2 linked regions of the Youhaiella tibetensis genome follow. The protein of the gene in region 1 interacts with the protein of each later gene in a pairwise test. Links are inferred from orthologs where the notes say so. Each region holds a gene or a part of one and is shown in the gene's direction. Other genes may lie near its edges. The genes, in order: FNA67_RS01440 and FNA67_RS07745.

Region 1 (14,020 bases):
TCCCCATCGCGACCGCCTGTGCGTGGTGCAGCTGTCCCCCGGGGATGGCAGCGCCGATGTCGTGCAGATTCCGGCCGACGTCAACGAGGCGCCCAACCTCGCCCGGCTGCTGGCCGATCCGGCGGTCACCAAGATCTTCCATTACGCCCGCTTCGACATGGCCGTGCTCAAGAACCGGTTCGGCGTCGTCACCGGCCCGGTCTACTGCACCAAGATCGCCTCCAAGCTCGTGCGCACCTATACGGATCGCCACGGCCTCAAGGATCTCGTGCGCGAGCTGCTGAGCATCGACCTTTCCAAGCAGCAGCAGTCGTCCGACTGGGGCGGGGAGACGCTTTCCCAGGCCCAGCTCGATTATGCCGCCTCCGATGTCCTTTACTTGCACGACCTCAAGCGCCATCTCGATCGCATGTTGCGTCGCGAGGGACGCATGGAACTGGCCGAAGAGTGCTTCCGTTTCCTCAAGACCCGGATCGAGCTGGATCTTCTGGGCTGGGGCGAGACAGACATCTTCGCGCATAGCTAGGATTTTGGGCCATGGGCCGTTCGGCGACTGCCGATCAACGCGAGGCGATGTATGGGCGGCTCAACCTGCGCAATCGCCTCGTCTCGATCCTGCGCATCGGCGTGCCGGTCCTTGGCGCCCTGATTCTGGTCGGCATCGTCGGCCAGATCTACCTGGCGAGCCTGGGCATCGATTTCTCGATCGGCCGCGTGTCGGTCCAGCAGGACCGGATCGTGGTCGACGTGCCACGCTATGACGGGGTGATGGCCGATGGCGCCGTCTACCGCGTCACGGCCGAAAGCGCCTCGGCGGCCCTGGCCAATGTCGATATCGTCGATCTGGTCAACGCCGAGGCCTCGCTCCACCAGCCTTCGGGCCGCATCATGTCGGCGCGCGCCGAATCGGCCCAGTTGCACATGGGCAGCCAGCGCGTCGAAATCTCGGGCACTGCCGCCATCGAGGACAGTTTCGGCACCACCGGCACCCTCGCCGATGCCCTGGTCGACTGGCCGGCCCAGACCCTTATCGCACGCGGTCCGGTGCATTTCGAATTCAACGACGGCTCGGTGATCGACGGCGCCGGCTTGATCTATGATGCCGCCGCCCAGCTCTGGACATTCCAGCGCGCCACCCTCACCGTGCCGTCCCGGCAGATGGACGAGCAATCGCCAACCGACGAACAAGGATCGCAACCATGATCGCCCGCTTCGCCCTGGCCCTGATGCTGGTGCTTGCCACCGCCGGTTTCGCCCGGGCGGCCAACGAGGTCACCATCACCGGCGATAGCTTCGTGGTCGATGAGGCCAACCACCTCGCCACCTTCGATGGCAACGTCGTGGTCAAGACCCCTACCATCAACCTCTGGGCCAACAAGGTCGTCATCACCTATGGCGAAAAGGGCACCTCCGATGTCCAGAGCTTCGAGGCCACCGGCGCGGTGCGCATCAAGACGAGCGAGCAGGATGCCAGCGGGGAGAAGGCAGTCTACGATCCCAAGACCGAAATCCTCCACCTGACCGGCAACGTCACCGTGATCAGCGCCACCAGCAAGCTCACCGGCCCCGAACTGGTGGTCAACCTCAAGACCAATACCTCCACCTTCACCGGCTCCAAGGGCGGCCGCGTCCAGGGCGTGTTCAGCTCGCAATGAACCAGTCCGCGCCCCAGACCCAGACCCAGACCCGCATCGACCAGACCGGCTGGCTGGTGGCCCATGGCCTGGCCAAGCATTTCGGCAAGCGCGTGGTGGTCTCCGACGTGAGCCTGGCGGTGCGGCGCGGCGAGGCGGTGGGCCTGCTCGGCCCCAATGGCGCGGGCAAGACCACGGTCTTCACCATGATCATGGGCCTCATCCGCCCCGACCACGGCGAAATTCGCCTCGATGGCCACCGGATCACCCACCTGCCGCTCTTCCAGCGCGGGCGCCTCGGCATCGGCTACCTGCCCCAGGAGCCCTCGATCTTCCGCGGCCTTTCGGTCAAGGACAACATCCTGGCGATCCTCGAGGGGCACGTGCACTCGCGCGCCGAGCGCAAGCGGCGCCTCGAGGAACTGCTCGAGGAATTCTCCATCGCTCACCTGCGCGATTCCAACGCCCTGGCCCTTTCGGGCGGCGAGCGCCGCCGCGCCGAGATCGCGCGCGCCCTCGCTGCCGACCCGGTCTTCATGCTGCTCGACGAGCCCTTTGCCGGCGTCGATCCCATTGCCGTGGCCGAGGTCAAGGGGTTGGTGCGCCAGCTCACCGAGCGGGGCATCGGCGTGCTCATCACCGACCATTCGGTGCGCGAGACGCTCAGCCTCGTGGACCGCGCCTACCTCATCTACGAAGGCAAGGTCATGATCCAGGGACGCCCCGAGACCATCAAGGCCGATCCCGACGCCCGCCGCGTCTACCTCGGCGACACCTTCGATGTTTAGTTCTGCCGATATAAAGCTTTAGCCGGGACTGGCACGAAACTTGCCCTTTGGGCGCTTGTCCTCGCTGGCCCGATGAGTCATGGTGCCGCCGGTTGCGCGATTTGGGAAGTTACCGGCATGGCATTGACGCCTCGGCTCGAGGTTCGGCAGGCACAGAGCTTGACGCTGACGCCTCAGCTCATGCAGTCGATCCGCCTGCTCCAGCTCAGCCACCTCGAGCTCAACGCCTTCGTCGAGGCCGAGCTGCTGCGCAATCCGCTGCTCGAACGCGAGGAAGGTGCGCCCGACGACGGCGCCGAAGCGCCCGAACGCGCCCCTGAGCTGAGCGCCTACGAAGATACCGTCGATCATTCCGATCGCATCCAGTCCGCCGGCTCGATCGCCGATGGCCTCGATACGGCGGTGGAGAACGTCTTTCCCGAGCAGGTCGGCCAGGATTCGCTGTCCCAGACCTCGGTCTGGCCCGAAGGCCGTGGCGAGGGCGGGGAGGCCCCCGATCTCGACCAGTTCGTGGCGGCCAGGCCCAGCCTCTCCGATCACCTCGAGACCCAGGTCAACCTGATCCTCAAGGCTCCCGCCGAGCGCCTGATCGCCCGGGCCCTTATCGACAGCCTCAACGAGGCCGGATACCTGGCCGGGGACCTCGATGCCATCGCCGCCCAGCTCGGAACGGACGAGGCCATGGTCGAGGCGGTGCTGCTCAAGGTCCAGGGCTGCGATCCCGTCGGCGTCTTCGCCCGCACCGTGCCCGAATGCCTTGCCATCCAGTTGCGCGAAAAGGATCGGCTCGATCCCATGATGGCCAGGCTCCTGGCCAATCTCGACCTCCTGGCCGCCCACGATCTGGCCGGGCTCGCCCGCGCCGTGGGGGCCGACCGCGAGGACCTGGCCGACATGCTGGCCGAGCTGCGCGAGCTCGACCCCAAGCCGGGCCGCGCCTTCGACGGCGCGCCCATCGAAGCGGTGGTGCCGGACGTCTTCGTGCGCGAGGGCAATGGCGGCGCCTGGGCGGTGGAGCTCAATTCGGACGTCCTGCCCAAGGTCCTGGTCAACCGGGTCTACTACGCCACCGTTACCCGCAAGACCCGCGACGCCACCGAAAAGGCCTTCCTCACCGATTGCCTGCAGACGGCCAACTGGCTGGCCAAGAGCCTCGACCAGCGGGCCCAGACCATTCTCAAGGTCGCCACCGAGATCGTGCGCCAGCAGGACGGGTTCCTGGTCAACGGCATCGCCCATCTCAAGCCCATGACGCTCAAGATGGTGGCCGAGGCCATCGAAATGCACGAATCGACCGTCAGCCGCGTGACCTCGAACAAGTACATCTCCACCCCGCGCGGGCTCTACGAGATGAAGTACTTCTTCACCACCGCCCTGGCCTCGACCTCGGGGGGCGAGGATCATTCGGCCGAAGCGGTGCGCCACCGCATCCGCCAGCTCATCGATGCCGAACAGCCCGCCGATATCCTTTCGGACGACACCATCGCCGACATGCTCAAGCGCGAGCAGGGAATCGATGTGGCGCGGCGCACCGTGGCCAAGTACCGGGAGGGTATGAACATCCCCTCGTCGGTCATCCGCCGCCGCCAGAAGCGGGCATTGACCGCCACGCCGTGAGCGGCGGACGCCTCGGCACAGCCGGAAGAGGGATTTGAGGGGGAATTTCGATGCGGGCAGGCTAGCCCTCTCGACCCGGCCTGTCACCCCTGCAATTGCGCCTGTGACCAGTTTGGTGGGTTTGATCCCCGATTGCGCCGGGTCTACCATGCACCCTGCGGGAGAACCAACTTCAGTTGGCAGGGGCCCGCGCCGATCTTACGAACGAAGGGGGTAGCCATGACCTTACGTGTATCGGGCAAGAACATGGACGTCGGCGAGGCCTTGCGCAGCAAGGCGGTCGACCACTTCAATTCGGTAGTCAGCAAGTATTTCGACGGAGGATACAAGGGCCATCTGACCCTGAGCCACGACGGGGCCGGCTATAGCGCCGACTGCGTGGTTCATCTCGATTCGGGGACCACGCTCCAGGCCAGCGCCGAGGGCAACGATCCCACGCTCGCCTACGAAGTGATGGCCAGCAATATCGAGAAGCGGCTGCGCCGCTATAACAGGAAATTGAAGCAGCACCGCCGGCGTTCGGACGAGGAGGACACCACCGCGCCCGCCTATGTGCTTGCAGCGCCTATGGAAGATGACGAGCTGGACCTCGATTTCAGCCCCCCGGTCATCGCCGAAGGCACCGCCAGTCTGAAGCGTCTGACGGTCGGCGAGGCCGTCATGGAGCTCGATCTGATGCAGTCCGATGTAGTGGTGTTCCGTCATGCTGGACATGGCGGGCTGAATGTGGTTTATCGCCGGGCCGACGGCAATATTGGCTGGATCGATCCCGCCTTGAGCGCAAACTAGGGCTGTTTGCTGAACCCCATTCTACATTTACATCGAATAGGTTTCTTCAATGGAACTTTCAGACATCCTTGCAGAGGAGTCGGTTCTTGCGTGCACGGGCATAAAAACCAAGACGGAACTTCTAGAGGTCTTGAGCCAGCACGCTGCTAAGGTCACCGGAGTGGACCAGCAGGCTATCTTCACCGCCATTTCCGACCGTGAGGCTCTCGGCTCCACCGGCCTTGGCAACGGCATCGCCATTCCGCACGGCAAGATCGCGGGCCTGCCTGCGGTGACGGCCCTCTTCGCCAGGCTCGACCAGCCGATCGAATTCGATTCGATCGATGACCTGCCCGTCGATCTGGTCATGATGCTGCTGGCTCCGGTCGGCGCCGGCGCCGACCACCTCAAGGCCCTGGCCCGCGTGGCGCGCCTCTTGCGCACCGAGGCCCTTGTCGATGACCTGCGGCGCACCAGCGACCCGCACAAGATCTATGAGATGCTCATCCAGCCCCAGGCCGCCTACGCCGCCTGACCGGGCTTCTGGACGAAAACGGGAACGGCGCTCCGGGATACGGGGCGCCGTTTGCTTTTCCTAGTGGACGGCCACCAGGCCCAGATTGCGGTCCGAGAGCCATTCGTCGACCGCTTCGCGCGTATCGGCGACCATCAGCGGCGTGCCGTCGGCCGACATGACCAGCTGATAAAGCCCGTCCGGCTCGAAACCTTCTTCGGACAGCAACTCGGTGACCTGGGCGCCGAGGATGGGGCGCACGAAGGCCACCGCACTTCCGCCAAGCGCCATGAACTGCGCCGGGGTCAGGGTCTTGAGCGGATGGACCAAAGGATCGATGACGGTTTCGTCTCTATTCTGCATTTGCCCAACTCCTCTCACGAACTAATTTCGATGCGCCTTGCGACCTTTTCCGTCTTGGGGCGCATCACGGTGACAATCAGCATGCCGTCCCGGAGCGCAGCATCCTTGACGACAACGCCGTCGGCGAGGAGAAAGCTGCGTTGGAACTGGCGTGCGGCGATGCCGCGATGCAGGAACTCGCGCGAGGGATCGTCTTTCTGGCGACCCCGGACGACGAGTTGGTTGTCTTCCGAGATGACCTCGAGTTCGTCCTTGGCGAACCCGGCCACCGCAATGGAGATGAGGAAGCATTCGGCTCCATCGGCCGCGGCGCGCCGCTCGATATTGTACGGCGGATAACCATCCGCCGCCTTCGAGAGGCGGTCGACACGTTCTTCGAAGGCATCGAAGCCCAGAAGAAACGGCGCCGAAAAGAGTGAGATGCGAGACATCAACAACCGTCCTTGAATAAGCAACGCCGGAATTCGACCCGAATGAGTGGCATCGAATTCCTGAGCAAGATATGGGACGGGGCCGGGGGCTGTTCAAGATTGCCCTAAGGGCTATCGGCGGGGGAGAAAAAGCCATGGACGCACAGACCGTTGCGGTGATCACGCCCGCCTATCGGGCCCAGGCCACCATCGGCGCCACCGTGCGTTCGGTGCTGGCCCAGACCCATGGTGCCTTCGAGCACCACATCATTTCGGACGATGGCGTGGACTATCGGGAACTGCTCGCCGGCATGGGCATCGCCGATCCGCGCCTGCGCTTCCATTCCTCGGGCAAGGTCGGAGGGGGCTCGACCCGTGCCCGCAACATGGTGCTCGATACCCTCGCCACGCCCTATGCGGCCCTGCTCGATGCCGACGACCGTTTCAAGCCGCAAAAGCTCGAGCGGGCGGTCGCTGCCCTCGAGCACCGGCCCATCGTCGCCACCGCGCTCGAGGTGATGTCCGCCGACTTCATATCGCTGCGCACCGTGGGGGCCGGCCCGGACCGAGTGCTGCGCGCCTCCGAACACAAATGGGTGAGCCTCTCTATGGACACCATGCTGGTCTGGGACCGGCGCCGCGCCGACGCACGCTACGATCCGGACCTGCCCAACATGACCGATCTCGATTTCCTCATGGGGCTCTACCGCACCGCCGAAAGCGAGATGTACCTGGGCACCCCGCTTCACGACTACGTCAAGATTTCGAGCTCGATGAGCAACGGCGCCGGCTTTACCGAGCGCATGATCCATTCCAAGACGCTGCTCCTCAAGCGCCTCGAGGAGGGGTTCTACCCCATGGCCGATCCGGCCGCCACCGAGGCCATCGCCGCCTTCCTGCGCCTGTCGCTTGAGGCCGAAAAGCTCTATCCGCAGGTCCTGGCGCAAAGGCCCGGAGCGCTCTTCGAGGATACGATCGAGCCCATGATCCGGGCCGCCGGGCACTGAGCGGCGCCGCCCCGCTCCGGGGGCGGCGTTGCTGGTTCGATCAGGCCGTGGCCAGCGCGGCCTCGACCTCTGCGATGGTGGGAACCGCCGGCTGGGCGCCGGGCTTGAGGCAGGCGAGGCTCGCCGCCGTCGCCGCGCGCGTCATCGCCGCTTCGAGATCGAGCCCCGCATCGAGCCCGGCCGCGAGATAGCCGCAGAACGTATCGCCCGCGCCCACCGTATCGACCGGTGTGACCTTGAGGGCCGCCACGTTGATCAGGCCTTCGGGCGTCGCCGCCCGCGCCCCCGCCGCGCCCAGCGTCACGATCACGGTCTGGCCGTGCGTGCGGGCCCAGTTCTCCATCAACTGGTCGAGCGGCTCGGTCTTGCCGTCGCACAGCAGCGCGAATTCGGTTTCGTTGGCCACCAGGATCGAGGCCTTGTGCGCCATGCCCGGCGTATCGGGAAGGAACGGGGCCGTGTTGAGGATGGAGACCAGCCCCTTGGCCTTGGCGACGTCGAGCGCCCGCTCGGTGGCGGCCTGGTTGATCTCCTGCTGCATCATCACGATGGTCCCCGCCGGCAGCCCCTCGAGCGCCTTGTCGGCGTCGGCAGGGGTGAGCGTGGCATTTGCGCCCGGCAGCACGGCGATGACGTTCTCGCCCTTGGCGTCCACGAAGATCGAGGCGATCTGGGTCGCTTCGCCTTCCGCCACCTTGGTGGCGCCCAGGTCGACGCCCTCCGCCTTGAGCAGTTCGAGCGCGCGCTTGGCGAAATCGTCGTTGCCCACCGCGCCGGCAAAGCGCACCTGGCGCCCCGAGCGCTTGACGGCCATCGCCTGGTTGGCGCCCTTGCCGCCCGGGGACATGCCGAAGACGCCGCCCAGCACCGTCTCGCCGGGCGCCGGCAGGCGCGGAACGTTGGCGATGAGGTCAAGGCCGCAGGAGCCGAAAACGGTGATCATAAAAGCCCTCCAAAAGACGCGAAAGCGCCTGTTGGTTCAGGCGACCGCCTTCAAAATCGTGTTCCAGTTGCGCATGGTCGTGAGCGTTCCCTTGGGGAACTGTTTTTCGAGCGCATCCAGGCCCTCGCCGTATCGCCCGTTTGGCATGTGCCATGCAACAGCAAAAATCTCGGTGGGCGTGGTCGAGAGCACCTCGTAATTGCCCTCCTCGGCAAAGGGCAGGGCCAGCGTCTCGCCCACCGGTTCGCGCAGGAACAGCACGTAGAGCTTGGCGTCCGCATCCGCCGGCACGCCCCCGAACGGCGCGCGCTCGACCATTTTCTCGAGCTCCGCGATCGAGCGCAGCACCACCCCGATCGCAAGGCCGAACTTGGCCTCGAGCCCCTTTTCGATCGTCTCGGCAAGCGCTTCGTCGTCGGCTGCTTCGGCCTCGAACAGCACATTGCCGCTGGCGATGAGCGTGCGCACGCCCTCGTAGCCCAGGCTTTCGAAGGCCGCCTTGAGGTCGGCGCTCCTGGTCGTGCGCTTGCCCAGGCTCACCCCGCGCAGAAAGGCCGCGTAGCGCATCAGGGCTTGTCCTTGAACGCCTGGGGGTAGGGGGCTTCGCCCCGCGCCAGCATCTCGACGAACGTGGCGATCTTCTTCCTGCGCCCCGCTTCGGTCTTCATGTTGTGGGTGCGGAAGGCCAGCGCATAGCGGTTGGTGGCGTTGATCTGGGTAAACGTCACGTAGGCGGCCGGATTGGCCTCGATGGCCGCCAGCAGGTCCGGCGGCGTCTCCATCTTGCCGGGCGAGGCATAGGCCCGGTCCCAGCGGCCATCGGCCTTGGCCGCCTCGATCTGCCTGAGCCCGTGCTCGGTCATGCGACCGGCCGCGATGAGCTTTTCCACCTTGTCGCGATTGCGCTGGCTCCAGATGCTCTTGGCCTTACGGGGCGTGAAGCGCTGCAGGTAGGAATGGGCATCGAACGGCTTGCCGATCCCGTCGATCCACCCGTAGCACAGCGCCACGTCCAGCGCCTCGGCGTAGACGATGGTTCTGCGGCCCGAGCCCTTCTTGTGGTATTTGACCCAGATTTCGGTCTCGCCCCTATGGTTGGCCGCCATCCACGCTTCGAACTCGGCTTCGGTCTCGAATTCCCGGATCTTGTCCGGATTTGGGATAACGGGGGCCATGGCTCCTCAATCGACGGTCTGGTTCTGCTGGCTGGCCAGCACGCGCTCCAGCGCCGGATCGAGCAGATCCGCCGGCGGCAGCGCGATGCCGAACGTCTCGGACAATGCCTCGCGGATTTCGGCAACGCTTGTAAGAATGCGACGCTGCGGCTCCCCGCCGTCGCGCCCGTAGTGCGACAGGCGCAGGTCGCGCAGGGTGTGGCGCACGTCCTTTTCGGTGCGCGCCGCCACCAGCATGTCGGCAAACCTGGGATAGGTAGCCGCGTTGAGCGCGGCATAGTCGTCCTCGCTCTTTTCGATCAGGTCGAACGCGTAGACCGGCTTCCACTCCTCCCCGATCCGCACTTCTAGCCGGTAGCTCGGCGCCTCGCCCACCAGCCGGTAGGTGGCGAAGGGCGTTTCCTGCTCTTGGCCGCCACGCAGGCGCAGCGGCGTCGTCAGCGTCATCGAGCCGAAGCCCACGTCGGCCAGATACGTCGCCCCGCCCACGTCCACGCCCAGCACCATGTGGCTCACCGGACGCTCCTCGCCCTCCGGATGTCCCCACAGCACCCGCGCCCCGTACCCGGTCACCGGAAAGTCGAGCTCGCGCAGGATGCGCATGAACAGCATGTTGTGCTCGTAGCAATAGCCCCCGCGCTTGTCGTGGATGAGCTTTTGTTCGAGACTGGCCTGGTCGAGAAGGACCGGCAGGCCGATCAGGGGACTGAGGTTTTCGAAAGGGATGCTGGCTGGATGAAGGGCGTGCAGCGCTTCGAGCGTCGCTAGGGTGGGCGCGATGGAGCCCGAAAAGCCGATTCGCTCGAAATAGGCCGTCAGGTGGACGTGTTCGTTCATGCGAGCTTCCTTGGCCGATTCCGGGGCGCAATAATGGCTAACGGGCGCGCGCTTGTCACCCGTGGGTGGGCGCGAAGCTTCTAAAGGTAAGGTCCGTAATGGGAATTCTGGATTTTCTGACCGGCAGCAAAGCCGCCCCCGCCGGTTTGCCCCGGCGCAGCCCCGGCGAACTGCGCGAGGCGCTCCTGGCGCTCAACCGCGACAGTTCGCCCTTCCTCGTGCGCGACGGCGCGCCCGAGAATGCCGATCTCGTTGCCGAATGGAAGGTGGTCGACGCCGCCTGGTACGAAATCTTCGCCAAGGCCGGCATCAGCAAGGTCTTCAAGGTGCTCATGGCCCTCGATGCCGAAAAGGGCGTGGTGCGCAGCCTCGATCAGGAATGGTCGGTCGAGTGGCGCGCCGGCGTTCCCGAACTGGCCATGAGCGGGGAGGCGTTTCGCGGCCAGAAATTCGAGCTCAGCTTCGGCACGGCCTATGCCTTCACCGAAACCCTCGCCTATGGGCAGGTCTACAACTACCGATTCTCCACCCAGGAGATGAAGGGCCAGCTGCAGGACGTGGCCGCCAAGATGGGCTGGGGTTGGCGCGGCGTCGCCTTCGGCAAGCTCTAGCGATGGATCGGCCCGGCCCCGATGGACCGGGCCTCCAGTGTTATTCCGCCGCCTGGGCGAGGCGCGGGCCGGCAACCGTCAGGTGGTCGAGCGCGCCGAACTTTTCGAAGTTCTTCTGGAACAGGCCCACCAGCTTCTCGGCCGCCCGGTCATAGGCGATCGGGTCGGCCCAGGTGCGGCGCGGCTCGAGCAGCTTGTCGTCGATTCCCTGCACATGCGCCGGCACGGCGAGGCCGAATACCGGGTCGATCCGGGTCGGGCCGCGATCGAGTTCGCCCGACAGCGCCGCGTTGAGCAGGCGCCGGGTCGAGGCGATGTCGATGCGCTTGCCTACCCCGTAGCCGCCGCCGGTCCAGCCGGTATTGAGCAGCCAGGTCGAGGCGCCCGAGGCTTTGAGCCGCTCGGCGAGAAGCGCACCGTAGACCGTCGGATGCAGCGACATGAACGGGGCTCCGAAGCAGGCCGAGAACGTCGCCTGCGGCTCGGTCACGCCGCGCTCGGTCCCCGCCACCTTGGCGGTGTAGCCCGAAAGGAAGTGGTAGACCGCCTGGTCGGGCGTCAGCCTTGCGATGGGCGGCAGCACGCCGAAGGCGTCCGCGGTGAGGAACACGACGGTCCGGGGCGTGCCACCCACGCCGCCTAGGGAAACGACCGGCAGGGTTTCCAGGGGGTAGGCGGCGCGGGTGTTTTCGGTGAGCGAGATGTCATCGAACAGGGGCAGGCGCGTCTTGGGGTCGAGCACGAGGTTTTCGAGCACCGTGCCGAACGAGCGCGTCGCCTGGTAGATTTCGGGCTCAGCCGTTTCGGAGAGCTTGACCGTCTTGGCGTAGCACCCGCCTTCGAGGTTGAAGACCCCGCCTGCGGTCCAGCCGTGCTCGTCGTCCCCGATCAGCAGTCGCTCGGGATCGTTCGAAAGCGTGGTCTTGCCGGTGCCCGAAAGCCCGAAGAAGAGGGCGGTGTCCCCGCTTTCCCCGATATTGGCCGAGCAGTGCATGGGCAGGGTGCCCTGGCGCGGCGCGTGGAAGTTGAAGAGCGAGAACACGCTCTTCTTGATCTCGCCGGCATAGTAGGTGCCCCCGATCAGCACGATGTTGCGGCTCATGTCGAGCGCGATCACCGTCTCGGTGCGCGTGCCGTGGCGCTGGGGGTCGGCCTTGAACCCGGGCACGTGCAGGATCGTCACGTCCGCCGCGAACTCGCCCGAGAGCTCGGGACGGATCAGCAGGTTGCGGATGAAGAGCGCATGCCAGGCGTGCTCGGTGAACACCGTCACGTTCATGCGATGGGTCTCGTCGGCGCCCGCCGCCAGGTCCTGGGCGAAAAGGCTCTTGCCCGCCGCATGGGCCAGCGCGTCTTCCAGCAGCAGGTCGAACTGGGCCGGCGAGAGCGCGGCGGTATTGTCCCACCAGACCGTATCGGTCGTGAGCGCATCGCGCACGATGAACTTGTCCTTGGGGCTGCGCCCGGTATGGATGCCCGTCGTGACCGACAGGGCGCCGTCCGCCGTCAGCTCGCCTTCGCCCGCGCGCAGGGATCGCGAGACGAGCACGGGCGTTGAATCATTGAAGGAGATATCGCCGGCATCGGCGAGGATACGACCCCTGAGGGCGCGATGATCGAAGGCAGCCATGGTTCACCCCACTCGGCGCAGTCTGGCGCCGTGACAGGCCGCTGTTAGAAGCCCTGCGAGGGGGGTAAAGCCATCCGGCAATCGGTCGTAAGACGGAAGTCGAATCGGTGCGCAAAGGCGCGCAGGGCTGGCGAAACCGACCCCGACGCCTTACTTTATGCGTAATTGTGGCACCAAAGGCGGGTGCGGACTTGCCTAAGTAAGCGTTTATCTCCAATTGCCGGCGACGGTACTAGGAAAGGGAAGTTGATGCCCAAAATCGCCCTGGTCGATGACGATCGCAATATTTTGACCTCCGTTTCGCTCACGCTGGAGGCCGAAGGCTATTCGGTTTCGACCTACACGGATGGTGCCTCGGGCCTGGAGGGCCTGACCAGCGACCGGCCGGATCTGGCCATCCTCGACATCAAGATGCCCCGCATGGACGGCATGGAACTGCTGCGTCGCCTGCGCCAGAAGTCGGACGTGCCGGTGATCTTCCTCACCTCCAAGGACGAGGAAATCGACGAGCTGTTCGGCCTCAAGATGGGGGCGGACGACTTCATCACCAAGCCGTTCAGCCAGCGCCTGCTCGTCGAGCGCGTCAAGGCGATCCTGCGCCGCTCCTCCCCGCGCGATCCCTCGGCAGCCCCCACGGGCCTCGAGCCGCCGGCCGGCAAGGCCCTGATCGAGCGCGGCTCGCTCGTCATGGACGAGGAACGCCACACCTGCACCTGGAAGGGGCAGCGGGTCACGCTCACGGTCACGGAATTTTTGATTCTCCAGGCCTTGGCTTTGCGCCCGGGAGTCGTCAAATCGCGCAACGCGCTGATGGATGCCGCCTACGACGACCAGGTCTATGTGGACGATCGCACCATCGACAGCCACATCAAGCGGCTGCGCAAGAAGTTCAAGGCGGTCGACGACGATTTCGAGATGATCGAAACCCTTTACGGCGTCGGCTACCGGTTCAAGGAGCAATAAGCGGCGGTGGCTGCAACCGACAACCAGTTTGAGACCACCCATGCCGGCCCTGCCGACGTCGCCAAGGGCCCGCGGGGCCTTATGCGCGGCATCGGCGAGGCTTTCGGCGCTTTCTGGTCCGCCCTCAGCCGCGTGCTGGCGCTGACCATCTTCAAGACCCTCACGCGCCGCATCATCGTTCTCAACCTCGCCGCGCTGCTGGTCCTGGTGGTGGGCATCCTCTACCTCAACCAGTGGCGCGCCGGCCTCATCGACGCGCGCGTGCAGAGCCTGCGCGTGCAGGGCGAAATCATCTCGGCGGCCATCGCGGCCTCGGCGACCGTGGACAGCGACGTCATCTCGGTCGATCCCAACCGCCTGCTCGAACTGCAGACCGGCGAGCCGGTTTCCCCGCTCAGCTTCTTCGATCCCACCCTCGAGTTTCCCATCAATCCCGAGCGCGTCGCCCCGCTCCTGCGCAACCTCGTCACGCCCACCCGCACCCGCGCCCGCATCTACGACCAGGATGGCCTCCTGATCCTGGACAGCGCCAATATCTATGCGCGCGGCGAAGTGCTCCGGAAGCTCAATGTCGAGCAGAACAGCTCGGGCTTCTTCCTCTTTGACTGGTGGAACGCCATCATGGCCTGGGTGCCCGGCGACCAGTTCCCGCTCTACCAGGAATACGGGGCCGACGAAGGCAAGCGCTATCCCGAGGTCACCGCCGCCCTGTCCGGCTCCGCCGCCGATATCGTGCGCGTCGACAACCAGCACCAGCTCG
Region 2 (14,555 bases), 1.3 Mb from region 1 along the record:
CAGGGCCCAGGCGATGAACCTGGAGGCGGCCTCCGGGTTCTTGCCCTTGGCGTTGGCGACGAAAGCCCAGCCACCGCCGACGGTCACGTACTTGCCGCCATTGGGGACGGGAAGCTTGAATATGCCGTAGGGAACGTCCGGCGCGTTGTTCTCCATGGCCGAGATGCCCCAGATGCCCACGTTCTGCATGGCGCAGTAGCCGGACCCGAGATTGGCGACGATATCGCCGCCGCCACCGCCCAGAATCTGGCGCGGGGCAGCGCCGGAATTGATCGCATCCTGCCAGAGCTTGAGGGCCTGCACGACGGCCGGGGAATCGAACCCTGACTTGCCTTCCGCCGTCTGGAATTCGCCGCCGCCCTGCCACATAAAGGGATACCAGGTGAAGTTCTGGTAGTAGCCGGGACCGGTCTCGAACATGAGCCCGTAGCGCTCCCCGGTGGTGAGCTTGTTGCCGAGTTCGAGCAGCTCGTCCCAGGTCTTTGGCACGTCGTTTTCGTTAAGGCCCGCATCCTCGAAGGCCTTGACTGAGTAGTAGAAAGCCATCGGCTCAACTTCCATCGGCACGCCGTAAATCTTGCCGTCCACCATGCGGTTGGCGATCACGCTTTGCGGAAAATCCTGCTGCGCGGCCGCTTCGATATGGGGCGTAAGGTCGGCGAGGACGCCGCCGTTGTAATAGCGCAGGAAATCGCCCGGCGAGATGATGAAGATATCCGGGCCCTGGCCCGAAGCGAACGAAGTGGCGAGCTTGGAGCCGGAGATATAGTCCGAGCCCACGACGTATTCGAGGTTGACCTTGGTGTCGTTGGCCGCGTTCCAGGCATCGACCATGGTGGTGAACCAATCGACCTGGGTCTTGACGTCGCCACGGGGGGCGTAGAACTGCCAGAAGCTCAGGGCGTTGTCCTGCGCGAACGCCTTGCCAATCATCGGCAGGCCCGCAACGCCGGCCGCACCGAGCGCGGTGGCGCCCTTGAGCACCGAACGACGGGACCAGCCCCGTGGCGTATTGTTGTCGCTAGTCATAGCACTCCTCCCTTGAAGTGTCTTTGACCGGGGTTTTGGCCCCGGCGGTTCAGGCGGTTTCGTACTCCATCAGCACGCAGGGGACTGTTTCCCTGCGTGACGCTTGCCCGACGTCGCCTCCAAGCCTGTCGAGCAGCATTTGCGTGGCCCGGCGTGCCAGCACCTCGGGGCTGTTGCCCACCGTGGTCAGGCGCGGCCGGACATATTCGAGTTGAGCGATGTGGTCGAAGGTGGCCACGGCGATGTCGCCGGGGACGCGGATTCCGCGATCGTAGAATTCGGTCAGGGCACCGATGGCCATGAGCGAGTTGGCAAAGAACACCGCCGAGGGCAGGGCCTCCGCATGGGTGTCGCAGAGCCAGCCGACGGCGGCCTGCCCCGAAGGCGGCAGGAACGAACCCTCAAAGCGCAGTGTCGGGTCAAGCGGAACGCCATGATCGGCCAGCGCCTGCTCGAACCCGGCACTGCGCGCGCCCGATTCCCGAAATGCGGTGGGGCCGGTGACATGGGCGATACGGCGGTGTCCGGCCCTGGCCAGATGCGTGCCCATGAGATAGCCGCCGCCATAATCGTCGAGGCTGACGCTGTCGATGCCCGGGCTGTCGAGCGGGCCGATGAAGACCACGGGCAGGTCGATCTGCTCGATCTGGTCGAGCATGCCGTGCAGCGCGAAATCGGCCACGATCACGCCATCAACCCGCTTGCGGCTCAACTGCTTGAGATATTCGCGCCCGTGCAACTCCGGGTGGCCGCCCGGCACGTCGGTGTTAAAGACCAGGGTGTCCATGCCGGACGCCTCGATCTCGGTCTGCACCGTTTTGACCAGTTCGGTGAAATAGGGGTTGAGGATATCCGGGATGAAGATGGCCACCAAGTTCGTTCGCCCGGTGCGCAGGCTCTGCGCCTGCGGGTTGGGGACGTAGCCCAGCTCCTCGATGGCGGCCAGCACGCGTTCGCGCAGTGGCTTGGAAACCCGGTCGGCATGGTTGAGCACGTGCGACACAGTCGTACGCGACACCCCCGCTCGCTCCGCCACTTTCGAGATCGTGCTCATGAAGGGTATTGTTAGCAGCTCAAAATCGATTTGCAAATGGATTTGCAAATCCATTCATATGGCGCGCGGGGAACGCCCGTGCCGGGGTTTAAGGGCGGGTGGGCCAGCGATTTTACGCAGGCTTTACGCGGGGTTGGGGCAATCGGTCTGGCGCCGTTACGCGCCCTCGCTCTATCGCGGCTTCATCCCAATCGGATGGAGCGATCATGTTTCTCGATCTCGTGTTTCTGACCGGCGGATTGGCGGCCTTTGCGGTCGCCGCGCTGCTGGTCCTTGCCGTGGAGCAGCTCAAGTGACCCTCGATATCGTGCTGGGCGCGATCCTGGCTGCTGCCCTGTTCGTCTATCTCCTTGCGGCGCTGCTGCGCCCCGAACGCTTCTAGGTGAGCATTCCAATGGTTTCCGACCTCGTCCAAGTCGCCATCTATGGCGCGCTGCTCGTGGGGCTGGCCGTGCCCATCGGGCTCTATATGGCGCGCGTCTATTCAGGCGAACTCAAGTTCCTGGCCCCAATCGAGCGTGGCATCTATGCCGTTGCCGGCGTCAAGGCCGGGCAGGGGCAGCACTGGAGCGCCTATGCGCTTTCCCTAATCGCCTTCAATGCCGCCGGGTTCGTGCTGCTGTTCCTGATCCTCAAGTTCCAGGACCTGCTGCCGTTCAACCCCGCCGGCCTTCCCGGGCTCGCGCCCGACCTGGCGTTCAACACCACGGTCTCGTTCGTCACCAACACCAACTGGCAAGCCTATGGGGGCGAAACCACGCTCTCCAACTTCAGCCAGATGGCCGGCCTGACGACGCAGAACTTCCTCTCTGCCGCCACCGGCATGGCCGTGGCCGCCGCCGTGGCGCGCGGGCTGGCGGCGCGCCAGGTCAAGGCGATCGGCAATTTCTGGGTCGATATGGTGCGCTCCACACTCTACATCCTGCTGCCGCTCGCCATCGTGCTGGCGGTCGTGCTGATGTGGACCGGCGTGCCTCAGACCCTGGATGCTTCCGTCTCCGCCACCACGCTCGAAGGCGCGCACCAGACGATCTCGGTCGGCCCGGTGGCCTCCCAGCTCGCGATCAAGCAGTTGGGGACCAATGGTGGGGGCTTCTTCAATACCAACTCGTCCCACCCCCTCGAGAACCCGACGGCGCTGTCGAACCTCCTGACCATGATCGCGATCTTCGTGGTCTCGGTCGCCTTCCCGTTCACCTTCGGGAGGATGGTCAACGACAAGCGGCAGGGCAGGGCCCTGTTTGCCGCCATGGGCGTGCTGCTGGTGCTCGGCTTTGCCGGCATCTACGCGGCCGAAAAGGCGGGCAATCCGCTCCAGGCCGGCATCGTCCAGAGCGAGATGGGCAACATGGAGGGCAAGGAAGTCCGCTTCGGCGTCGTCAATTCGGCGATCTGGGCCGAGGCAACGACTGCCGCCTCCAACGGTTCGGTCAACTCCATGCATGACAGTTTCACGCCGCTGGGTGGCCTCATCGCCATGCTCAACATGGCGCTGGGCGAAGTGGTCTTCGGCGGCGTCGGCGTCGGCCTGACGGGCATGCTGCTGATGGTGATCGTAACCCTCTTCCTGGCCGGACTGATGGTGGGACGCACGCCCGAGTACCTGGGCAAGAAGATCGAGGCGCGCGAGGTCAAGCTCGCGGCCCTGACCCTGATGGTGATGCCGATCGGCGTGCTGGTGTTTTCGGGCCTGGCGATCCTGGCAGGCACCGCACAGTCCTCCGTGCAGGACGCAGGGCCGCATGGGCTCTCCGAACTGCTCTACGCCTATATCTCAGCGACGGGGAACAACGGCTCGGCCTTTGCCGGCTTCACGGCGAACGTGGTCTGGCACAACACCTTCCTCGGCATCGCCATGCTCCTGGGCCGGTACGGCTACATCATCCCGATCCTGGCGATCGCGGGCTCGCTCGCCGCCAAGAAGAGCGCGCCGCCCTCGGCGGGCACCTTCCCGACCCACGGACCGCTCTTCGTCACGCTGCTGGTCGTCGCCGTCCTCATCGTGGGAGCGCTCACCTTCCTGCCCGTCTTCGCCCTGGGTCCGATTGCCGAGCAAGTATCCCTTGCCGCCGGCCAGAGCTTCTAAGGATAGTCTCATGTCCAAACAGCCAACCCTTACCAGGGAAATCGGCCTCTTCGATCCCGCCATCCTCCTGCGGGCAGCCGGGCAGGCCGTCACCAAGCTCAACCCCAAGGGGCTGATGCGCAACCCGGTGATCTTCGTCACCGCCCTCGTTTCGGTCTTCACCACCATCCTGGCGATCCGCGACGGCGTGACGGGTGCGCCCTCGTTCGGCATCGGGGTCCAGATTGCCATCTGGCTCTGGTTCACGGTGCTCTTTGCCAACTTCGCCGAGGCTATTGCGGAAGGGCGCGGCAAGGCCCGCGCCGATGCCTTCCGTGCCACCAAGGCCTCGGCACGTGCCAAGGTTCTGGTCGACCCCAAGAACCGAGAAATCTTCGAATGGCAGGATCTTGCCGATGTCGATATCGGCGAAATCATCGTCGTGGAGTCCGGGGATGTCATACCGACGGATGGCGAGGTCATCGAGGGCATAGCCTCGGTCGACGAGAGTGCGATCACCGGCGAGTCCGCGCCCGTCATCCGGGAATCGGGCGGCGACCGTTCGTCCGTGACGGGCGGAACGCGTGTCGTCTCGGACTGGCTCGTGGTCCGGATCACCGCCAAGGCCGGCGAAACGTTCCTCGACAAGATGATCGCGCTGGTCGAAGGCGCCAAGCGGCAGAAGACCCCCAACGAAATCGCGCTGGACATCCTGCTTGCCGCGCTGACCCTGGTGTTCCTCTTCGTGGTGGTGACGCTGCCGTTCTTCGCGCTCTGGTCGGGCTCCCATATCCCCACCATCTACCTGGCAGCGCTGTTCATCACCCTGATCCCGACCACGATCGGCGGCCTGCTCTCGGCCATCGGCATTGCCGGCATGGACCGGCTGGTCAAGGCCAATGTCGTGGCCAAGTCCGGGCGCGCCGTCGAGGCGGCCGGCGATATCGACGTGCTGCTGCTCGACAAGACGGGCACCATCACCTTCGGCAACCGCATGGCAGACGCCTTCGACCCTCTGCCCGGAATCAGCGAACGCGAACTCGCCGAGGCGGCGTTCCTCTCCTCGCTTGCCGACGACACACCCGAAGGCAAGTCGATCGTCGAGCTGGCGCAGCGCAAGTTCGGCTTTTCGGATAACCCGGTGCGCGACGAGGCGACCTTCGTGCCCTTTACCGCCCAGACCCGCATGTCGGGCGCCGACCTGCCCGATGGCGTCGAATTGCGCAAGGGCGCCTCGGACGCGGTACTCAAATATGCCCACCAGCATTCGGGCACCGAGCTCGACGCGATCATCCGCCGGATCGCGAGTTCGGGTGGTACGCCGCTGGTCGTTACCAGGGATCGCCGCATCCTGGGCGTCGTGCACCTCAAGGACGTGGTCAAGCCGCAGATCCGCGAGCGCTTCGCCGAATTGCGCACCATGGGCATTCGCACCGTGATGATCACGGGGGACAACCCGCTGACGGCTGCCGCCATCGCCGCGGAAGCCGGGGTTGACGATTTCCTCGCCGAGGCCACGCCCGAGCGCAAGCTCGAGCTCATTCGCAGCGAACAGGCGAACGGACGGCTGGTAGCCATGTGCGGGGACGGCTCGAACGACGCGCCCGCCCTGGCCCAGGCCGATGTCGGGGTGGCAATGAACTCGGGCACGCCGGCAGCCAAGGAAGCGGGCAACCTCGTCGACCTCGACAGCGACCCTACCAAGCTCATCGAGATCGTGCTGGTGGGCAAGCAACTGCTGATTTCGCGCGGAGCGCTGACCACCTTTTCGATCGCCAACGATGTGGCCAAGTACTTCGCCATCCTGCCGGCGCTGTTCGTCTCGTCCTATCCGGGGCTGCAGGTGCTCAACGTCATGGGGCTGGCGAGCCCGGAATCGGCGATCCTCTCGGCGCTGATCTTCAACGCGCTCGTCATCGTGGCGCTGATCCCGATCGCGCTACGGGGCGTGCGCTACAAGCCCGCCACCGCCTCCGCCCTCCTGTCCCGCAACCTGCTGATCTACGGGCTGGGCGGACTCGTCGTGCCGTTCATAGGCATCAAGCTCATCGACATGGCGGTCGCCATGCTCCACCTGGTTTGAGGAGAGATAGCATGCTTACACATCTGCGACCCGCAATCGCTACGCTGGGCCTGCTGACCCTTCTCACCGGCGTCGCCTATCCGCTGGCCATGACCGGCATCGGACAATCGGTCTTCACCGGTTCGGCGAACGGTTCGATGGTCACCGTGGACGGCAAGCTCGTCGGCTCCGCCTTCGTAGGGCAATCCTTCCAGTCGGATCGCTATTTCCACGGGCGTCCGTCCGCGACCGGGCCGGATCCCTACAACGCGGCGTCGTCGTCGGGATCGAACCTCGGACCGAGCTCGAAGGCGCTGGACGAAGAGGTGCGCAAACGTGCCGCCGCGCTGGGCGGAGAAGGGCCCGTTCCTGCAGACCTGGTGACGGCCTCCGCCTCCGGGCTCGATCCCGACATCTCGCCGGAAGGCGCGGCCTGGCAGGTCGCCCGCGTCGCTGCTGCGCGCGGCTTGCCGGTCAAAGATATAGAGCAACTCGTTGCGCAGCATACCAGGGGACGTGACTTTGGTATGCTCGGGCAGCCCCGAGTCAACGTGCTCGAGCTCAACATGGCGCTCGACGCTCTCAAATCGTAGGACGAGATGGCTCTGGCCGAACCCAGCCGACCGACCCCCGAAGCCCTCCTTGGCGAAATCAGCAAGGAGGGCAGGGGCAAGCTCAAGGTCTTCCTCGGCGCCGCACCCGGCGTCGGGAAGACTTTTGCCATGCTCGAGGAGGCGGACAACCGCAAGCGCGCGGGCATCGATGTGGTCGTGGGGCTGGTCGAAACCCACGGACGCGCCGAAACCGCCAAGCTCCTCAAGCCGCTCGAGCAGATCGCGCGCCGCAAGGTGGAGTATCGCGGCCAGATGCTCGAGGAGCTGGACATCGACGCGGTGCTGGCCCGCAAGCCGCAACTTGCGATTATCGACGAGCTGGCGCACACCAACGTGCCCGGATCGCGCCATCTCAAGCGCTGGCAGGACGTGGTGGAAATCCTCGACGCCGGCATCGACGTCACCACCACGCTCAACGTCCAGCACATTGAAAGCCTCAACGACGTCGTTGCGCGGATTACCGGCGTGCGGGTGCAGGAAACCGTCCCGGACGAAATCCTACGCCGCGCCGACGACATCGAAATCATCGACCTGCCGCCCGAGGAGCTGATCACCCGCCTCAAGGCAGGCAAGGTCTACGTGCCGGGCAATATCGGCCGCGCGCTCGAGAACTTCTTCACCAAGGGGAACCTGACGGCCCTGCGCGAACTGGCGCTGCGCACCGCCGCCAGCCGGGTGGATGCCGAAATGCTGGCCTACATGCAGGCCAATGCCGTCCGTGGCCCCTGGCCGACGCAGGAACGCCTGCTCGTCTGCATCAACGAAGCCGGCATAGCCAAGACGCTGGTGCGGGCCGGCAAGCGCATGGCCGAGCGGGCCAACATCCCCTGGCTGGTCGCTACCGTGGTGACGCCGCGCCACGAGGCCATGGGGGACGCGGCACAGCGTGGCATCGCCGAGGCCATGCAGCTTGCCGAAAGCCTGGGCGCCGAGACGGTGACCCTTCATGCCGAAAGCAATGCGGCCGAGGAAATCCTCGACCTCGCCAGGCACCGCAACGTCTCGCGCATCGTCATCGGCCGCCCCAGGCCGCGCCGCCCCTGGCACTTCCTGCGCGAGCCGGTGGCAGACAAGCTGCTCGACGCCGCCACCGACTTCGAGCTGACTGTGGTTGCAGGGACCGGCAATCGCGAGGAACCGCACCCGGGGCTGCATGTCGACCTGTCCATCAACTGGTGGGGCGTGCTGGTGGGGGCGGTGGGCGCCGCCGTGGCGACGTTCGTGGCCTGGGCGGCGCTGGAGATCTACCCGGTCCCGCTGGCGTCGCTGGCCGTCATCTACCTGGTCGGCGTCCTTTTCGTGGGGGCACGCTACGGCCTGCGCCCGGCCCTCGCGACCAGCCTGGTCTCGTTCCTCTCCTACAACTTCTTCTTTTCCGAGCCTCTCTACAGCTTCACCATCCGGCAGGTCGAAGATGTGGTGGCCATCTTCCTCTTTCTCATCGGGGCACTGTTCACCGGCACCCTGGCCGGTCGGTTGCGGGCGCAGGTCCAGTTCATGCGCGCCTCCCAGCGACGGACGGAAACGCTCTACGACTTCGCCAGGCGGATCGCAGAGAAGACCGAACCGGACGACGTGCTCTACGCCGGCGCCTATCACATCGCGGCAACGCTCGATTGCCGGTCGCTGATCCTCATGCCGGACGACGCCGGGCAGCTCGAACAGGTGCAGGGCTATCCGAGCATCGAGGAGAACCTGGACGCCCGGGCATTGGGGGCAGCGCGCTGGGCGTTCGAGCGCAATGAGCCCGCGGGAGCCGGCACCCAGACCCTTCCGACCTCGGACTGGCTGTTCGTTCCCCTCGCCACGGGCAAGCCGCTTGGCGTGATCGGCGTGCAGTTCCGCGACCCCCGCAAGAGCCTCGATCCCGAAACCAAGCGGCTGCTGCTGGCAGTCGAGGACCAGGTGGCGGTCGCCGTCGAGCGGACGCGCATGGCCGGGGATCTCGAAAATCTGCGCGTTCAGGCCGAAGGCGAAAAGCTGCGTTCGGCGCTGCTCAACTCGCTCAGCCACGACCTGCGCACGCCACTGGTTTCGGTGATCGGCGCGATCTCGAGCCTCGGCGAACCCGGCCTGCAAAGCGAGGATCGCCGTGCGCTTCTCGAAACGGCGCTCGACGAGGCTAGGCGGCTGGATCGATACGTGCAGAACCTGCTCAACATGACCCGGCTCGAATACGGCGCGCTGACGCCGAAGACTGCCGCGATCGAGTTGCGCGAGGTGGTGGGCGCGGCGCGCCACGACCTGGAGCGGGTGCTTGTCCGTCATCGCGTTCGCATCGACCTCGACCGGGCCCTGCCGCGCGTCGAGGCGGACCCGGTTCTGCTGACCCAGGCCATCGCCAACGTCCTCGAAAACGCCGCCAAATACTCGCCGGCCGGATCGGAAATCGTGATCTCCGGGCAGGCGACCGCCCAGGGTGTCGCGCTCTCGATAGCCGATGAGGGGCCGGGCATCGCGCAGGCGGAGCGGGAAAAGGTGTTCGAGCTCTTCTATCGCGTCACCGAAGGCGACCGCCGCCCCTCCGGGACGGGACTGGGGCTTGCAATCGTTCGCGGCTTCGTTGAAGCCATGCGCGGAACGGTCGGCGTCAAGGACAATCCGGCCGGCCACGGCGCGATGATCGTCATCACGCTGCCGCTCGCCAACCCCCGTGCCTTGCCCCAAGAGACAGAATGAGCAGCCAATCCAAGCCCCGCATCCTCCTGATCGAAGACGAGGCGCCCATCCGGCGCTTCCTCACGATCGTGGCGGCGAGCGCCGGCTTTGAGACCGAGGAAGCCGAGCGGGGACGGGCAGGGGTTGAACTGGCCGCGACCACGGCCCCGGACGTGGTGATCCTCGACCTCGGCTTGCCGGACATGGACGGCAAGGCGGTGATCACCGCCATCCGCGAATGGTCGCAGGTGCCCATCCTCGTGCTCTCGGTGAGGGACGCGGAGAACGAGAAGATCGCCGCCCTCGACGCCGGTGCGGACGACTACGTGACCAAGCCCTTCGCCACCGGCGAACTCATGGCGCGCCTCCGCGCCCTCCTGCGCAACCGCAAGTCTCCGGACACCGAGCCGTCGACCATCGTCGCCGGCGACCTGCAGGTCGATCTCGCCCGCCACGAGGTGACCCTGGCGGGCGAGGAGATCAAGCTGACCCGTAAGGAATTCGAGGTGCTGGCGCTCCTCTCCAAGTTCGCCGGTCGGCTGGTGACGCATCGCCAGCTGCTTTCGATGGTCTGGGGGCCGGCGCACCTTGAGGATGCCCACTACCTGCGCATCGCGGTGGCCCATATCCGCGACAAGCTTGGGGATGACGCAGCCGAACCGCGCTTTATTGTGACCGAACCGGGCGTCGGCTATCGCCTCATCGCCGGGGAGTGAGCCGGCCGACTTTGGTACAGGGCGCCAAAACCGAGGATTTCCTGCCAATTTCCTCCGTGGTGAAAGGGAGTAACGTTTCCTTCAAATCCAATGGGAGGAGAAGGACGTGCATAAAGCTCTTGCCCGCCTGCTCGGAAGCATCATGCTCCTGGCAGGTCTTCTGACCGGACCGACCATCGCCCAGGATGCCAACGCCTTCGTCATCGTGCCGGATCATCCCGGCGGGGTAGGCGTTTATGGCTGCTACAGGGCCAACCAGCCCCTCTATGGGCCCTACATTCTCAGCTTCTGCCTCGAACGGCGCGGCACCTACCAGGTGCGCGGCGGCGGCGTGCGTTGCGACGGGCGCCTGACCTGGCACACGGCCGGTCGCGACGTGCTCGTCGATATCCAGCGCGCTTCGTGCGGCGGCGGCGTCGCCTGGGAGGCCGCCACTATGGATTGCCGCCCGACGGGACGTTCGATGGGCGTCGTCGGCCAATTGATGCGGCTTTCGTCCCTGCGTTGCACCTATCGCCCGACCGTTCGGTTCAAGGGACCGCGCGTGTTCACGGCCAACCGCATCTAGTGAGGAGAGTACCGATGATGCCACTGAAAGTGTTGCGCTCGCTGCTGTTGGCGGTCGCCCTGGGATCGGGTCTGGGTGGCATCGGCGTGGCGTTGGCCATCGAGCCGTTCGTGATCGTGCCTGACACACCGGGAGGCGGTGGAGGTGGTGGCGGAGCCATGCGTGGCAACGCCGTCGCCACGGCCAACGTCAACGTGCGCCAGGGCCCGGGCACCAACCATCGCGTCGTGGACGTGCTACAGCGCGGGGAGAGCGTGCACATCGTGCGGTGCCAGAACAACTGGTGCCTGATCGACCATCGCGGGCCATCCGGCTGGGTCTCGGCGAACTATCTGCGCGAGGTGGTCGACACCGGACGTCCGGGCGGTGGCGGCGGGCCGATCGGCGGCCCGATCGGTGGCGGAGGCTCGAACCGCCTGGTCTGCTTCTTCGAGGGCGCCGATTTCCGCGGCCCGAATTTCTGTGCAAGGCCCGGCGAAAGCGATCGGAACCTGGGGGCCTGGGGCCGCCGGATCATGTCCATCCGCATAGATGGACGGGCGGCCGTCGATGTCTGCACGCAGCGGAACTTCGGGAACTGCTCGACCTTCCGCAGCGACGTGCGCGTACTCAACCGGATGCTGCAGAACAATGTCGGATCGTTCTACGTGCATCGCTAACAACGAGGTGTGAGATGATTACCAGAAGACGCGGCCCGAGCCTTGTCGGGCGAACAGCACAAACCGTGGCTCGCACCGCCGTAATTGCCGGCACGGCCACTGCCGTCTCCGGCAAGGTCGCGGCGCGTCAGGCGGGCGGCAGCGCGCCGGCCGCAGGAGCACCGCCCGCCACGCCCGAACCTGCGGCGCCCGCCGGTCTCAGCCAGGAGGCCATGGCGCAGTTGGAAAAGCTGGCCGACCTCCATAAGTCGGGAATCCTGACCGATGAGGAATTCGCCGCGCAGAAGGCCCGCATTCTCCAATAGGGGTGGGCCTAAGGGCAGTTGAATCAATCTATGAAGAAGGCCGGCATCCCGATTCAAAATCAAAGGGATAGCCGGCCTTCGTGATTCAGATTGTCAGCGGGTGAGCGCGGCGCGCAGGTTCCCGTTGGCCGACGCGATGACGGCCAAGGCATCATCCCTGGAAAGACCCAGGGTCAGCATCACCACAGCCGTCTTGATCACCCGGCCGGCTTCCTCGAACGCCTTGGTGGCCGTTTCGAGATCCGTGTCGGTCAGGTCGGCGACCATGAGCGCGCCACGCTCGCGCAGCTTGGCGTTGGTGGCCTGCATCTCCACCATCTTGCCGCGATAGACGAAACCGAGCCGGATCATGACACCGGTTGAAATGCAGTTGAGCGCAGCCTTCTGGGCGGTGCCGGCCTTCATGCGGGTGGAGCCGGCGAGAATTTCGGGGCCCGTCTCGATGAGGATAGGCAATTCGCAGGCCTCGCCGACGCGCCCGCCGCGATTGTTGTAGATGCCGATGGTGAGGGCGCCGATCTGTCGGGCATGCTTGAGGCCCGAGATGACGTAGGGCGTGCGCCCGCTCGCTGCGACGCCGATGACGACGTCGTTGGGGCCGACCGCGACGCCATCCAGGTCGGCCACCGCAGCGGCCTCGTCATCCTCCGCGCCTTCCTTGGCGCGCAGGAAGGCGCCTTCGCCGCCCGCCATGAGGCTGACGGCGCGGCTGGCGGGCCAGTTGAAGGTCGGTGTCAGTTCCGCCGCGTCCTGGGTCGAAATGCGCCCTGACGTGCCGGCGCCGATGTAGACGAGACGTCCACCGGCAGCCAGGCGCTCCGCGCTCAGGTCGATGGCCTTGCGGATTGCCTGGCTGGCAGCCTGCACGGCGCCGATCGCGTAATACTGGCCTTCGAGAATGCCGGCCACGAGATCGGACGTGCTCCAGTCCTCAAGCGTGGCGTACCGGGAGGAGGCAGTTTCTGTGGTCGACATGGTCTATTCCGTAACGTGGTGGGTGCGCGCCATTTGCGCGGCATGGAGAGCGGCGTCCGTCTCGGGGAACGATACGTCCTGGCCGGGGAGGGCCGCCAGCAGAGATTGCTTGATCGCTGGATGCAGCCTGATGACACCCCCGACATAACCGATCGGCAGCTTCTGCGTGCGCTTGACGAGGGCGAGGCCAAGCCGGGCGAGTTCTACGCCGGCGTCGGCCAGAATGCGAAGGGCGAGCGGATCGCCCGCTTCGGCTGCCGCTGCGACCTTCTGGGCCAACTGGCCGATCTGGCCGCGGTCGCCCCCGTAAACGAAGGCGCGGGTATCGTCCCAGCTCGACCCGCCCATGGCCTCAAAGAGGGTGACGGCAAGGATCGAGGCTTCGGCCGGGCCGCCGGTTTCATCGATGCGGCGATAGATGAGATCGAGGGCGCGCAACGCGATCCAGGTGCCTGAGCCACCGTCGTCGATCAGCAGCCCGCGGCCGCCGACCCGGATGGTGTTCCCGTCGGCAAAGAGATGAAGGCCGACCGAGCCCGTACCGGCCGCGATGAGGTGCCCCGTTCCCGGCGCGAAAACGGCGCGATAAGCGAGTTCCATATCGTCCATGGTGAGGACGGACTCGCGCGGCGTGCCCAGGAGATCCGCGACCATGACCTTGACGTCGTCATAGGCCCGCGGCCCCAAGCCAGTCGCCCCGATCGTGACGACCGCCGGGCGGGCGCCCGAGACGCTCGCGATCTCGGCCAGCACGGCGGCAAGCTTTTCACGCTCGACCGGATTGAACGTGTGCCCGGTGGCGCCGCCAGAGGCGCCACGCGCGGCAACAGCGCCATCTTCGGCCAAAAGCACCCAGCGCGAAGCGGTGCCGCCGATATCAATGCCGAGAAATCCCTGGCTCATCGCGTCCCCAGGACTTCCCGGGCAAAGACCTTGGTGATCTCGCGCGGGTTGGTGATCATCGTGCCGACGACCACGGCATAAGCGCCCGCGTCGATGGCGGCGCGCGCCAGTTCCGGCGTGTTGTAGCGCCCCTCGGCTACGATGGGGGCCTCGACCCGAGCCGCCAGCGCGCGCACCAGATAGAGATCGGGGCCGGGCGTCTTGGTCGTGTATTCGGTGTAGCCCGAGAGCGTGGTCGAGATGTAGGTCGCGCCCATCTTTTCTGCCGCGATGCCCTCTTCGAGAGTCGAAATGTCGGCGAAGACTTCGGCACCCAGTTCGTCGCGGATACGGCGGACCAGGGTTTCGGGAGGCTCGCCGTCCCGCGCGCGGGGCGTGCAATCGAGCGCAATGATGTCGGCGCCGGCATCGACAAGCGCCTTGGCGGAAGCGAAGTCAGGGGTGATGTAGACGGGGTAGGTGTCAGAAAACACCTTGTTGATCCCGATCACCGGCAAGCCGGCTGCCTTGACCGCCCGCACGTCTTCCGGGCCGTTGGCCCGGATGCCCGCAGCCCCGCCGTCGCGCGCTGCAAGCGCCATGGCCCCCATATATTGCGGCCCGTGCAGGGGATTGTCGGCGCGCGCCTGGCACGAGACGATGAGCGCCCCCTTGGGAAGCTTGTAGTTCATTTGACGGCTCCGGCAGTCATGCCGTTGATGAACTGGCGCGACAGGATGATGTAGATGAGGATGATCGGGGCCGCGGAGAGGGTCAGGCCCGCGAACAGCACGCCCCAGTCGGTGGTGTATTCGCCCATGAAGCTAGTCAGGCCCTGCGGCAGCGTCTTGAGGTTGTCGTTCTGGATGAAGACCAGCGGGAAGAAGAAGTCGTTCCAGATCGGCACGACGTTCTGGATGGCGGCGATAACCATTGCCGGACGCACCAGCGGCAGCATCACCGACCAC

Evidence for each region.
Region 2: the proteins of FNA67_RS01440 (region 1) and FNA67_RS07745 interact in binary tests that used the Escherichia coli proteins (3 or more experiments, as listed by UniProt). The link is inferred for Youhaiella tibetensis from one-to-one orthologs.

Annotation. Positions count from the first base shown.
Region 1 is NZ_CP041690.1:268,706-282,725, forward strand. Bases 3,867-6,609 are described here. They hold FNA67_RS01440 (PTS sugar transporter subunit IIA), read left to right. Parts: upstream 3,867-4,877; coding sequence 4,878-5,342; downstream 5,343-6,609. Other genes in these bases: rpoN (RNA polymerase factor sigma-54), read left to right, coding at 3,867-4,039; hpf (ribosome hibernation-promoting factor, HPF/YfiA family), read left to right, coding at 4,259-4,828; FNA67_RS01445 (DUF1150 family protein), read right to left, coding at 5,403-5,684; FNA67_RS01450 (Hsp20 family protein), read right to left, coding at 5,699-6,115; FNA67_RS01455 (glycosyltransferase family 2 protein), read left to right, coding at 6,250-6,609. In the rest of the region: FNA67_RS01410 (ribonuclease D), read left to right, coding at 1-526; FNA67_RS01415 (hypothetical protein), read left to right, coding at 538-1,203; lipopolysaccharide transport periplasmic protein LptA, read left to right, coding at 1,200-1,655; lptB (LPS export ABC transporter ATP-binding protein), read left to right, coding at 1,652-2,422; more of rpoN, read left to right, coding at 2,540-3,866; more of FNA67_RS01455, read left to right, coding at 6,610-7,101; FNA67_RS01460 (ribokinase), read right to left, coding at 7,142-8,044; FNA67_RS01465 (DUF1697 domain-containing protein), read right to left, coding at 8,081-8,611; FNA67_RS01470 (YdeI/OmpD-associated family protein), read right to left, coding at 8,611-9,219; FNA67_RS01475 (arylamine N-acetyltransferase family protein), read right to left, coding at 9,226-10,056; FNA67_RS01480 (hypothetical protein), read left to right, coding at 10,155-10,667; FNA67_RS01485 (phosphoenolpyruvate carboxykinase), read right to left, coding at 10,708-12,297; FNA67_RS01490 (response regulator transcription factor), read left to right, coding at 12,547-13,260; FNA67_RS01495 (stimulus-sensing domain-containing protein), read left to right, coding at 13,342-14,020. UniProt on the Escherichia coli protein: Seems to have a role in regulating nitrogen assimilation.
Region 2 is NZ_CP041690.1:1,600,777-1,615,331, forward strand. Bases 6,426-9,703 are described here. They hold FNA67_RS07745 (sensor histidine kinase), read left to right. Parts: upstream 6,426-6,809; coding sequence 6,810-9,503; downstream 9,504-9,703. Other genes in these bases: kdpC (potassium-transporting ATPase subunit KdpC), read left to right, coding at 6,426-6,803; FNA67_RS07750 (response regulator), read left to right, coding at 9,500-9,703. In the rest of the region: FNA67_RS07715 (extracellular solute-binding protein), read right to left, coding at 1-1,029; FNA67_RS07720 (LacI family DNA-binding transcriptional regulator), read right to left, coding at 1,079-2,137; kdpF (K(+)-transporting ATPase subunit F), read left to right, coding at 2,376-2,465; potassium-transporting ATPase subunit KdpA, read left to right, coding at 2,478-4,169; potassium-transporting ATPase subunit KdpB, read left to right, coding at 4,180-6,231; more of kdpC, read left to right, coding at 6,243-6,425; more of FNA67_RS07750, read left to right, coding at 9,704-10,198; FNA67_RS07755 (hypothetical protein), read left to right, coding at 10,305-10,766; FNA67_RS07760 (SH3 domain-containing protein), read left to right, coding at 10,781-11,425; FNA67_RS07765 (SHOCT domain-containing protein), read left to right, coding at 11,440-11,730; FNA67_RS07770 (N-acetylmuramic acid 6-phosphate etherase), read right to left, coding at 11,824-12,705; FNA67_RS07775 (N-acetylglucosamine kinase), read right to left, coding at 12,709-13,608; FNA67_RS07780 (N-acetylmannosamine-6-phosphate 2-epimerase), read right to left, coding at 13,605-14,279; FNA67_RS07785 (carbohydrate ABC transporter permease), read right to left, coding at 14,276-14,555. UniProt on the Escherichia coli protein: Member of the two-component regulatory system KdpD/KdpE involved in the regulation of the kdp operon. KdpD may function as a membrane-associated protein kinase that phosphorylates KdpE in response to environmental signals.